2 regions of the Pseudoxanthomonas sp. LH2527 genome follow, and region 1 is predicted to be linked to the other one. Evidence: predicted binding sites of a transcription regulator. Region 1 holds the regulator's gene; the other holds the start of a gene.
What was found. Region 1 encodes HrcA, which represses chaperone genes, less so after heat shock. Its sites were predicted from a motif close to TTNGCACTCNNNNNNNNNGAGTGCNAA; they were not measured.

Region 2: MMG85_RS14475 (co-chaperone GroES) is a predicted target of HrcA. The motif match lies at 1,650-1,676, and genes of this name have one in related genera.

The regions. Positions count from the first base shown of each region.
Region 1 is NZ_JAKZBW010000001.1:120,886-125,171, forward strand. It holds gene fur (ferric iron uptake transcriptional regulator) at 1-112, shown strand, start outside; gene recN (DNA repair protein RecN) at 214-1,881, opposite strand; gene hrcA (heat-inducible transcriptional repressor HrcA) at 1,972-3,021, shown strand; gene grpE (nucleotide exchange factor GrpE) at 3,063-3,584, shown strand; gene dnaK (molecular chaperone DnaK) at 3,695-4,286, shown strand, end outside.
Region 2 is NZ_JAKZBW010000027.1:20,585-24,870, reverse strand. It holds gene groL (chaperonin GroEL) at 1-1,174, opposite strand, end outside; gene MMG85_RS14475 (co-chaperone GroES) at 1,309-1,602, opposite strand; gene cutA (divalent-cation tolerance protein CutA) at 1,810-2,145, shown strand; gene MMG85_RS14465 (protein-disulfide reductase DsbD) at 2,150-4,286, shown strand, end outside.

The DNA.
Region 1 (4,286 bases):
CATCGAGTTCGAGAGCGTCGAGATCGAGAAGCTGCAGCGCGAGATCGCCGCCAAACACGGTTACGAGCTGGAAGAGCACTCGCTGGTTTTGTACGTGCGCAAGAAGCGCTGACGCCCTGAGAACCCCTACTGTGGGAGCGACGTCAGTCGCGATGAGGCGCCGCGACCCATCATCGCGACTGACGTCGCTCCCACAGATAAAACAAGGTTTGGTCAGACCGCGTTGGCCAGCAGCCGCTTCGCCGCGGCATGTGCTTCCTTGCTGACTTCCACGCCGCCCAGCATGCGGGCGAGTTCTTCCTCGCGCTGCTTCGCGCCGAGCTTTTCGACCGCGCTCTGGGTCATGCCGTCCACCGGCGCCTTGCTGACGCGGTAGTGCGCGTGGCCCTGGGCGGCCACCTGCGGCAGGTGGGTGACGCACAACACCTGCCGCTGGGCGCCGAGGGCGCGCAGCTTCTGGCCGACGATCTCGGCCACGGCGCCGCCGATGCCGGTGTCCACTTCGTCGAAGATCATGGTCGGCACGGCATCCAGGCCCAGCGCGGCGACTTCGATCGCCAGCGAAATGCGTGCGAGCTCGCCGCCGGAGGCGACCTTGCGCAGCGGGCGTGGCGGCTGCCCGGCGTTGGCGGAGACCAGGAATTCGACCCGTTCGGCGCCGGTCGGGTCGGGGCGCTCGCTGTCCTGGGCTTCCAGTGCGATCTCGAAGCGGCCGCCGCCCATGCCCAGCTCGGCGATCAGCGCGGTGGTGGTCTCGCCCAGTGCCTTGGCGGCGCGCTGGCGGGTGCGGGTCAGGGCGGCGGCGGCATCGCGCCACTGCGCCCGGGTCGTGTCGATCTCGCTGTTGAGCTGGAGCAGGCGCTCGCCGGCCCCGCGCAGCGATTCGAGTTCGGCGGCCAGGCGGTCGTGCTGCTCCTGCAGGCCGTCCAGCGGCACCCGGTGCTTGCGGGCCAGGTCGTGCACGCGGGCGAGCTTGCGCTCCAGCGCGTCGAACTGCAGTGGTTCGCCGTCGAGGTCGTCGCGCACCTGGCCCAGCAGCGACACGGCCTCCTCGATCTGGATCGCGGCGCCCTCCAACAATGCGTCCACGTCGCGCAGGCGGGGCTCGTGTTCGGCCTGCCGGGCAAGCTCGGCGCGGACCTGTTGCAGTTGGCGCGTCAGCGAGGGCGCATCGTCGCTGGCCAGTTCGCCCAGGGCGGCATCGCAGGCCTGGATCAGGCCGGCGGCGTGCGCCTGCCGGCGGTGGCTGGCCACCAGTGTCTCCAGCGCGGCGGGCGCCAGGTCCTCGCGCTGCAGTTCCGCCAGTTGGTGTTCCAGATAGTTGATCCGGTCGGAGACATCACCCTGGCTGGACAGTTGTTCGCGCTCGCGCAGCAGCGAGGTCCAGCGGCGGGCGGCGTCGCGGACGGCGGTCCGTTCGCCCTCATTGCGGGCGAAGGCGTCCAGCAGGTCCAGCTGGCTGTTGCGGGCGAGCAGGGCCTGATGTTCGTGCTGGCCATGGATTTCCACCAGCCGGCTCGCCAGTTCGGTCAGCTGCGACAGCGTGACGCTGCGGCCGTTGATCCAGGCGCGCGAACCGCCATCGGCCCGGATCACCCGGCGCAACTGGCACTGGCCGTCGTCGTCCAGCGCGTTGTCGGCCAGCCACGCCTGCGCCGGCGATCCCGCGGCAGCGGCAAATTCGGCCGAGAGTTCCGCGCGCTCGGCGCCGTGGCGGACCACACCGCTGTCGGCCCGCAGGCCGGACAGGAAACCCAGCGCGTCCACCAGCAGCGACTTGCCGGCGCCGGTTTCACCGGAAATGACGGTCATGCCATCGCCGAATTCCAGTTCGGCGGCACGGACGACGGCGAAATCCTTGAGGGCGAGGTGTCTGAGCATGCGGCGGATTGTAAGCGGAGCCGGCTCACGTACTGAGACAGCGGCGACGGTCCGCTTGCAAAGGGGGCGGTGCGACGTTATCTAACGGGTATGCATTCGCCATCGCCCCCGCTGGATCCGCGCGCCCGCCAGTTGCTGCGCACGCTGATCTCGCGCTACATCCGCGACGGCGAGCCGGTAGGGTCGCAGACGCTGGCCCGGCACGCCGGGCTGGAGGTCAGCCCGGCGACCATCCGCAACATCCTGTCGGAACTGGAAGAGGTCGGGCTGTTGAGTTCGCCGCACACGTCCGCCGGGCGTATCCCGACCGCGCAGGGCTACCGGGTGTTCGTCGACAGCCTGGTGCAGGTGAAGTCGCTGGGCGAGGGCGAGGTGGCGCGCCTGCGTGCCGAACTGTCGGCCGGCGCCGGCACCCAGGCCCTGCTGGGCAACGCCTCCGAGCTGCTGTCGGCGATGACCCACTTCGTCGGCGTGGTCAGCGTGCCGCGGCGGGAACAGTTCGCCTTCCGCTACATCGACTTCGTGCCGCTGGATGGCCAGCGGGTGATGGCGATCCTGGTGTTCGCCGACAACGACGTGCAGAACCGGGTCATCGAGACCCGTCGCGTCTACGAGCGGTCGGAGCTGGAGCGTATCGCCAACTATCTGAACACCCAGTTCGCCGGCCGGCCGCTGTCGGAGATCCGCGCCAACCTGCTGCACGACCTGCGCCGGGCACAGACCGAAATGGAAGGCCTGCTGGCCGAATCCATCGAGCTGGCCGAACAGGCCCTCACGCCACCCGGCGACGACGTGGTGCTGGCCGGGCAGACCCGGTTGATGGGCGTGCAGGAGCTGTCCGACCTGGAACGGCTGCGCGACCTGTTCGAGGCCTTCGCCCGCAAGCGCGAGATCCTGCAGCTGCTGGAACGCACGATCCGCGCCCCGGGCGTGCGCATCTTCATCGGCGAGGACACCGGGCTGGCGCCGCACGACGGCGTGTCGGTGGTGACCGCGCCGTACATGGCGGGCGGGCAGGTACTCGGCGTGCTGGGCGTGATCGGGCCCACGCGCATGGCCTACGACCGGGTCATCCCGGTGGTGCAGGCCGCGGCCGATGTCCTGGGCGCGGCCTTGAATCCGGAATCCACGGCCCCATAGGTTCCCGGTCGGGCGGCTGGACCTGCCGCCAGGGAACCGAAATGAACGAACAACACGATTACGACGACGCTCAGGGCCAGGCGCCCGAGTCCCCCGAGGCCGATGCCGCGCTGCTGGCCGAGCTGGAAACGCTGCGCAACGAGCTGGACCAGCTGCGCGCCACCACGCTGCTGGAGCGCGCCGACCTGGAAAACCAGCGCAAGCGCGTGGCCCGCGACATCGAGCAGGCCCGCAAGTTCGCCAACGAGCGCCTGCTGGGCGACCTGCTGCCGGTGTTCGACAGCCTCGACGCCGGCCTGGCGGCCGCGGGCACGGAGCCCAGTCCGTTGAAGGACGGCCTGGAACTGACCTTCAAGCAGCTGCTCAAGGTCGCCGGCGACAACGGCCTGGTGCTGCTCGACCCCACCGGCGAAGCCTTCAACCCCGATCACCACCAGGCCATCAGCCAGGCCGACGCGCCCGACGCGGCGCCCGGCAGCGTGGTGCAGGTGTTCCAGAAGGGCTACGTGCTCAACGGCCGCCTGCTGCGTCCGGCGCTGGTCGTGGTGGCCAGGCACGACTGAACACCGCCGCGATGGCGCTTGAACCGCGCCATCGCATCCCTATATCGGGACCATCCACCCGGCCGGGCGCCGGGTCCAACATCAGAATTTGCTAGGGAGCGAGATCCATCATGGGCAAGATCATCGGCATCGACCTGGGCACGACCAACTCGTGCGTGGCGATCATGGACGGCGGCAAGGCCCGCGTCATCGAGAATTCGGAAGGCGACCGCACCACGCCCTCCATCGTGGCCTACACGAAGGACGGCGAAGTGCTGGTCGGTGCCTCGGCCAAGCGCCAGGCCGTGACCAACCCGAAGAACACCTTCTATGCGGTGAAGCGCCTGATCGGCCGCAAGTTCACCGACGCGGAAGTGAAGAAGGACCTGGACCTGGTCCCGTACGCCATCATCCCGCACGAGAACGGCGACGCCTGGGTGCAGACCTCCGACGGCAAGAAGCTGTCGGCGCAGGAAATCTCCGCGCGCATCCTGGAGAAGATGAAGAAGACGGCCGAAGCCTTCCTGGGCGAGACCGTCACCGAAGCCGTCATCACCGTGCCGGCCTACTTCAACGACAGCCAGCGCCAGGCCACCAAGGACGCCGGCAAGATCGCCGGCCTGGACGTCAAGCGCATCATCAACGAGCCGACCGCGGCCGCGCTGGCCTACGGCCTGGACAAGGGCGACGGCGGCGCCGACCGCAAGATCGTCGTCTATGACC
Region 2 (4,286 bases), on a different contig from region 1:
TTTCCTTCATTTCGATTTCGGTCGAGGCACCGACCTTGATCACGGCCACGCCGCCGGCCAGCTTGGCCACGCGTTCCTGCAGCTTCTCGCGGTCGTAGTCCGAAGAGGTCTCTTCGATCTGCGCCTTGATCTGCTTGATGCGCGACTGGATGCGCTCGGCGTCGCCGGCGCCGTCGATGATGGTGGTGTTCTCCTTCGAGATCACGACCTTCTTCGCACGACCCAGGTCGTTGATGGTGGCCTTCTCGAGCTGCAGGCCGACTTCCTCGGAGATCACCGTGCCGTTGGTCAGCGTGGCGATGTCTTCCAGGATGGCCTTGCGGCGGTCACCGAAGCCCGGCGCCTTGACGGCGGCGACCTTGACGATGCCACGGATGGTGTTGACCACCAGCGTGGCGAGGGCTTCGCCTTCCACTTCCTCGGCCACGATCAGCAGCGGCTTGCCGGCCTTGGCGACGCCTTCCAGCACCGGCAGCAGTTCGCGGACGTTGGAGACCTTCTTGTCGTGGATCAGGATGAAGGGGTCGTCGAATTCGACCTGCTGCGACTGCTGGTTGTTGATGAAGTACGGCGACAGGTAGCCGCGGTCGAACTGCATGCCCTCGACGACGTCGAGTTCGTTCTCCAGGCCCGAGCCCTCTTCAACCGTGATCACGCCTTCCTTGCCGACCTTCTTCATGGCCTCGGCGATGATGTCGCCGATGTTGCTGTCGGAGTTGGCCGAGATGGTGCCGACCTGGGCGATCGCCTTGTCATCGGCGGTGGGCTTGGAGAGCTTCTTCAGCTCTTCGACGGCGGCCTTCACGGCCTGGTCGATGCCGCGCTTCAGGTCCATCGGGTTCATGCCCGCGGCGACGGCCTTGGAGCCTTCGCGGATGAACGCCTGCGCCAGCACGGTGGCGGTGGTGGTGCCGTCACCGGCGTTGTCGGAGGTCTTGGACGCGACTTCCTTGACCATCTGCGCGCCCATGTTCTCGAACTTGTCGGCCAGTTCGATTTCCTTGGCGACGGAGACGCCGTCCTTGGTGATGGTGGGGGCGCCGAAGCTCTTCTCGAGCACGACGTTGCGGCCCTTCGGGCCGAGGGTGGCCTTGACGGCATTGGCGAGGATGTTCACGCCGCGCACCATGCGCGTACGGGCGTCTTCACCGAAACGGATATCTTTGGCAGCCATTGTGTGGAACTCCGGGAATGGGGAATTGAGAATCGGGAATCGTCAAAAGCGAATGCGTCGTCTGGGATCGGAGACAGGGACAAGGGAGAAACGCTTCAACGATTCCCCATTCCCCTCTCCCGATTCCCGCGCACTCAGCCGAGGATCGCGAGAACGTCGTCTTCCTTGATGATCTTGTACTCGACGCCGTCCTGCTTGTAGGCCGAACCCGAGTACTGGCCGTAGATGACCTTGTCGCCGACCTTGACCTTCGGGGCGCGCACGCCGCCGGTGGCGTCGACGAACTTGCCTTCGCCGACGGCGATGACTTCACCCTTGGTGGGCTTTTCCTTGGCGGCGTCGGGGATGATGATGCCGCCGAGGGAGGTTTCTTCGGCTTCGATCGGCTTGACCACCAGACGGTCGTACAGCGGCTTGATGTTGCTCATGTCAATCCTCTTAAGTGATTGATTGGACTAGGAAAGGGGCGGCGATGTTAGCACTCGCCTCGAGGGACTGCCAACGTCGCGGACGCAAAAACCCGGCAACGCCGGATGCCGACCGATGTTGGGCGGGTCGATCCCGCTTTCAAGGGGCGGGCGGCAAATTTTTTCGCCGCCGGGCCGGGCCGGGCGGTCTGCGATAATCGCCGGCCCATGCCCGTCTTCCTCATCCTGTCCGCTTGCCCGGACGCCGACACCGCCCAGCGGCTGGCGCGGACGCTGGTGGAAGAACGGCTGGCGGCCTGCGTCAGCCTGCTCACGGGCGTGGTGTCGACCTACCGATGGCAGGGGCAGGTGGAACAGGCCACCGAAGTCCAGCTGCTGGCCAAGACCAGCGCCGACCGGCGCGATGCGCTGATGGCGCGGCTGGCGGAACTGCACCCGTATGAACTGCCGGAGATCCTGGCGGTCGAAACCGCCGCCGGCCTTCCTGCGTATCTGGACTGGGTCGTGGCCGAAACCCGGGCCGACGCCCGCGCCCCCGAGTGACCCGATGACGCTGATCCGCACCCTGCTCGCCTGCCTGTTGCCCCTCGCCTCGCTGATCGCGCCGGCGGCGTCCGCCGCGATCACCCAGGACGACCTGCTGCCGGTGGACGAGGCCTTCGTGCTGACGGCCACCGCGCCGGCGCGCGACCGCATCGAGATCCGCTGGCAGATCACCGACGGCTACTACCTGTACCGGCACCGCACCGGCGTGGAAGCCGACGCCGGCTTCGCCGCGCAGCCGCTGCAACTGCCGAAGGGCAAGGCGTACCGCGACGAGTTCTTCGGCGACGTCGAGACCTACCGCGGCGAACTGCTCGCCACCCTGCCCGGCCGACCGACGGCGGGCGCCGACAGCGTCACGCTGAAGATCAAGTACCAGGGCTGCGCCGACGCCGGCATCTGCTACCCGCCGCAAACCCGCACGCTGAAAGTGGCGTTGCCGGCGGGCGCAGGCGAGGCCTTCGTCCCGCTGGGGGCCAGCGCCGTGACCGGTGGCCTGCTGGGCCAGAAACCGCAGGCCGGCATGGACGCCTTGCCGCTGCCGGCGGAACAGGCGTTCGCCTTCGAGGCGATCGCCTTCAACGGCAACGAACTGCTGCTGCGCTTCACCCCGGCACGCGGCTATTACGTGTATCGCGACCGCACTTCGATGGCGCTGGAAGGCGCATCGGGTGTCGCCCTGCAGGCGCCGCGCTGGCCGAAGGGCGTCCCCCACCGCGACGAGCACTTCGGTGATGTCATCGTCTACTTCGACCAGGCCGAGGTGCCGGTGCCGCTCAAGCGCGACCGCGCCGACGCGGCGGCCGCGACGCTGCGGGTGACGTTCCAGGGCTGCCAGAAGGACGGCATCTGCTATCCGCCGATGACGCGGCGGGTGAAGCTGTCGATCCCCGCCGGCACGGTCACGCCGTCCGGCACGCCCGACGTGCCCGCGCCAGCGGCTGTCCAGCCGCTGGCCACGACAGCCCCGGCGACGACCGCACCGGAAGACGCGAACACCGGCACGCGGGAGGCTGCGGCGGCGACAGTCCCCGCCGCGACCGACATCGAACGCACGCGCCCGCCCGAAGACGTGCTGGCGCGCAGCCAGCGCGGTGCCACCTCGCTGCTCGCCGCGCTGGCCCTGGCGCTGCTCGGCGGCCTGATCCTCAACCTGATGCCCTGCGTGCTGCCGATCCTGTCGCTGAAGGCGCTGTCGCTGGCCGAGAGCGGACGCGGTGACGGCGATGCCCGCCGGCGCGCGCTCTGGTACTCGGCCGGGGTGCTGGTCAGCTTCGTTGCGGTCGGCGCGCTGGCCATCGCGCTGCGGGCCGCCGGCCAGGCGCTGGGCTGGGGTTTCCAGTTGCAGCAGCCGTGGGTGGTGGGGCTGCTGGCCTACGTGATGTTCGCGGTCGGCCTGAGCCTGTCGGGCGTGTTCGCGGTCGGCCATCGGCTGGCCGGTGCCGGGCATGGGCTCGCCTCGCGCCGCGGCCCGGTCGGCGACTTCTTCACCGGCGTGCTGGCGGTGGTGGTGGCCAGCCCGTGCACCGCGCCGTTCATGGGCGTGGCGCTCGCTTACGCGTTCACCGCGCCGACGCCGCTGGCGCTGCTGGTGTTCGCGATGCTCGGCCTGGGCCTGGCCCTGCCGTTCCTGCTGATCGGCTTCGTGCCGGCGCTGGCGAACCGGCTGCCGCGGCCCGGCGCGTGGATGGACACGCTGAAGCAGGTGCTGGCCTTCCCGATGTACCTGACGGCCGTGTGGCTGCTGTGGGTGCTGGGCAAGCAGCGCGGCATCGACGCGGTGGGCCTGGCGCTGGTGGGACTGGTACTGCTGGCGCTGGGGCTGTGGTGGTTCCAGCGCGTGCGCTTCGCCGCTTCGCCGCTGCAGCGGGTGCTGGCGCTGGTGCTCGCCACCGCTGCGCTGGTGCCGCTGGCGATGGTGCACCGGTTGCCGGTGCCCTCCAGCGTCGCACCCACGGCGGAAGGCCACCTGACCTGGTCGGCGGAACGGCTGGCGGCGTTGCGTGGCGAGGGACGCATGGTCTTCGTCGACATGACGGCGGACTGGTGCGTCACCTGCAAGGCCAACGAGAAGGCCGTGCTGGACACCGACGCCTTCCGTGACCTGCTGGCCACGCACGATGCGGTGATGCTGACCGGCG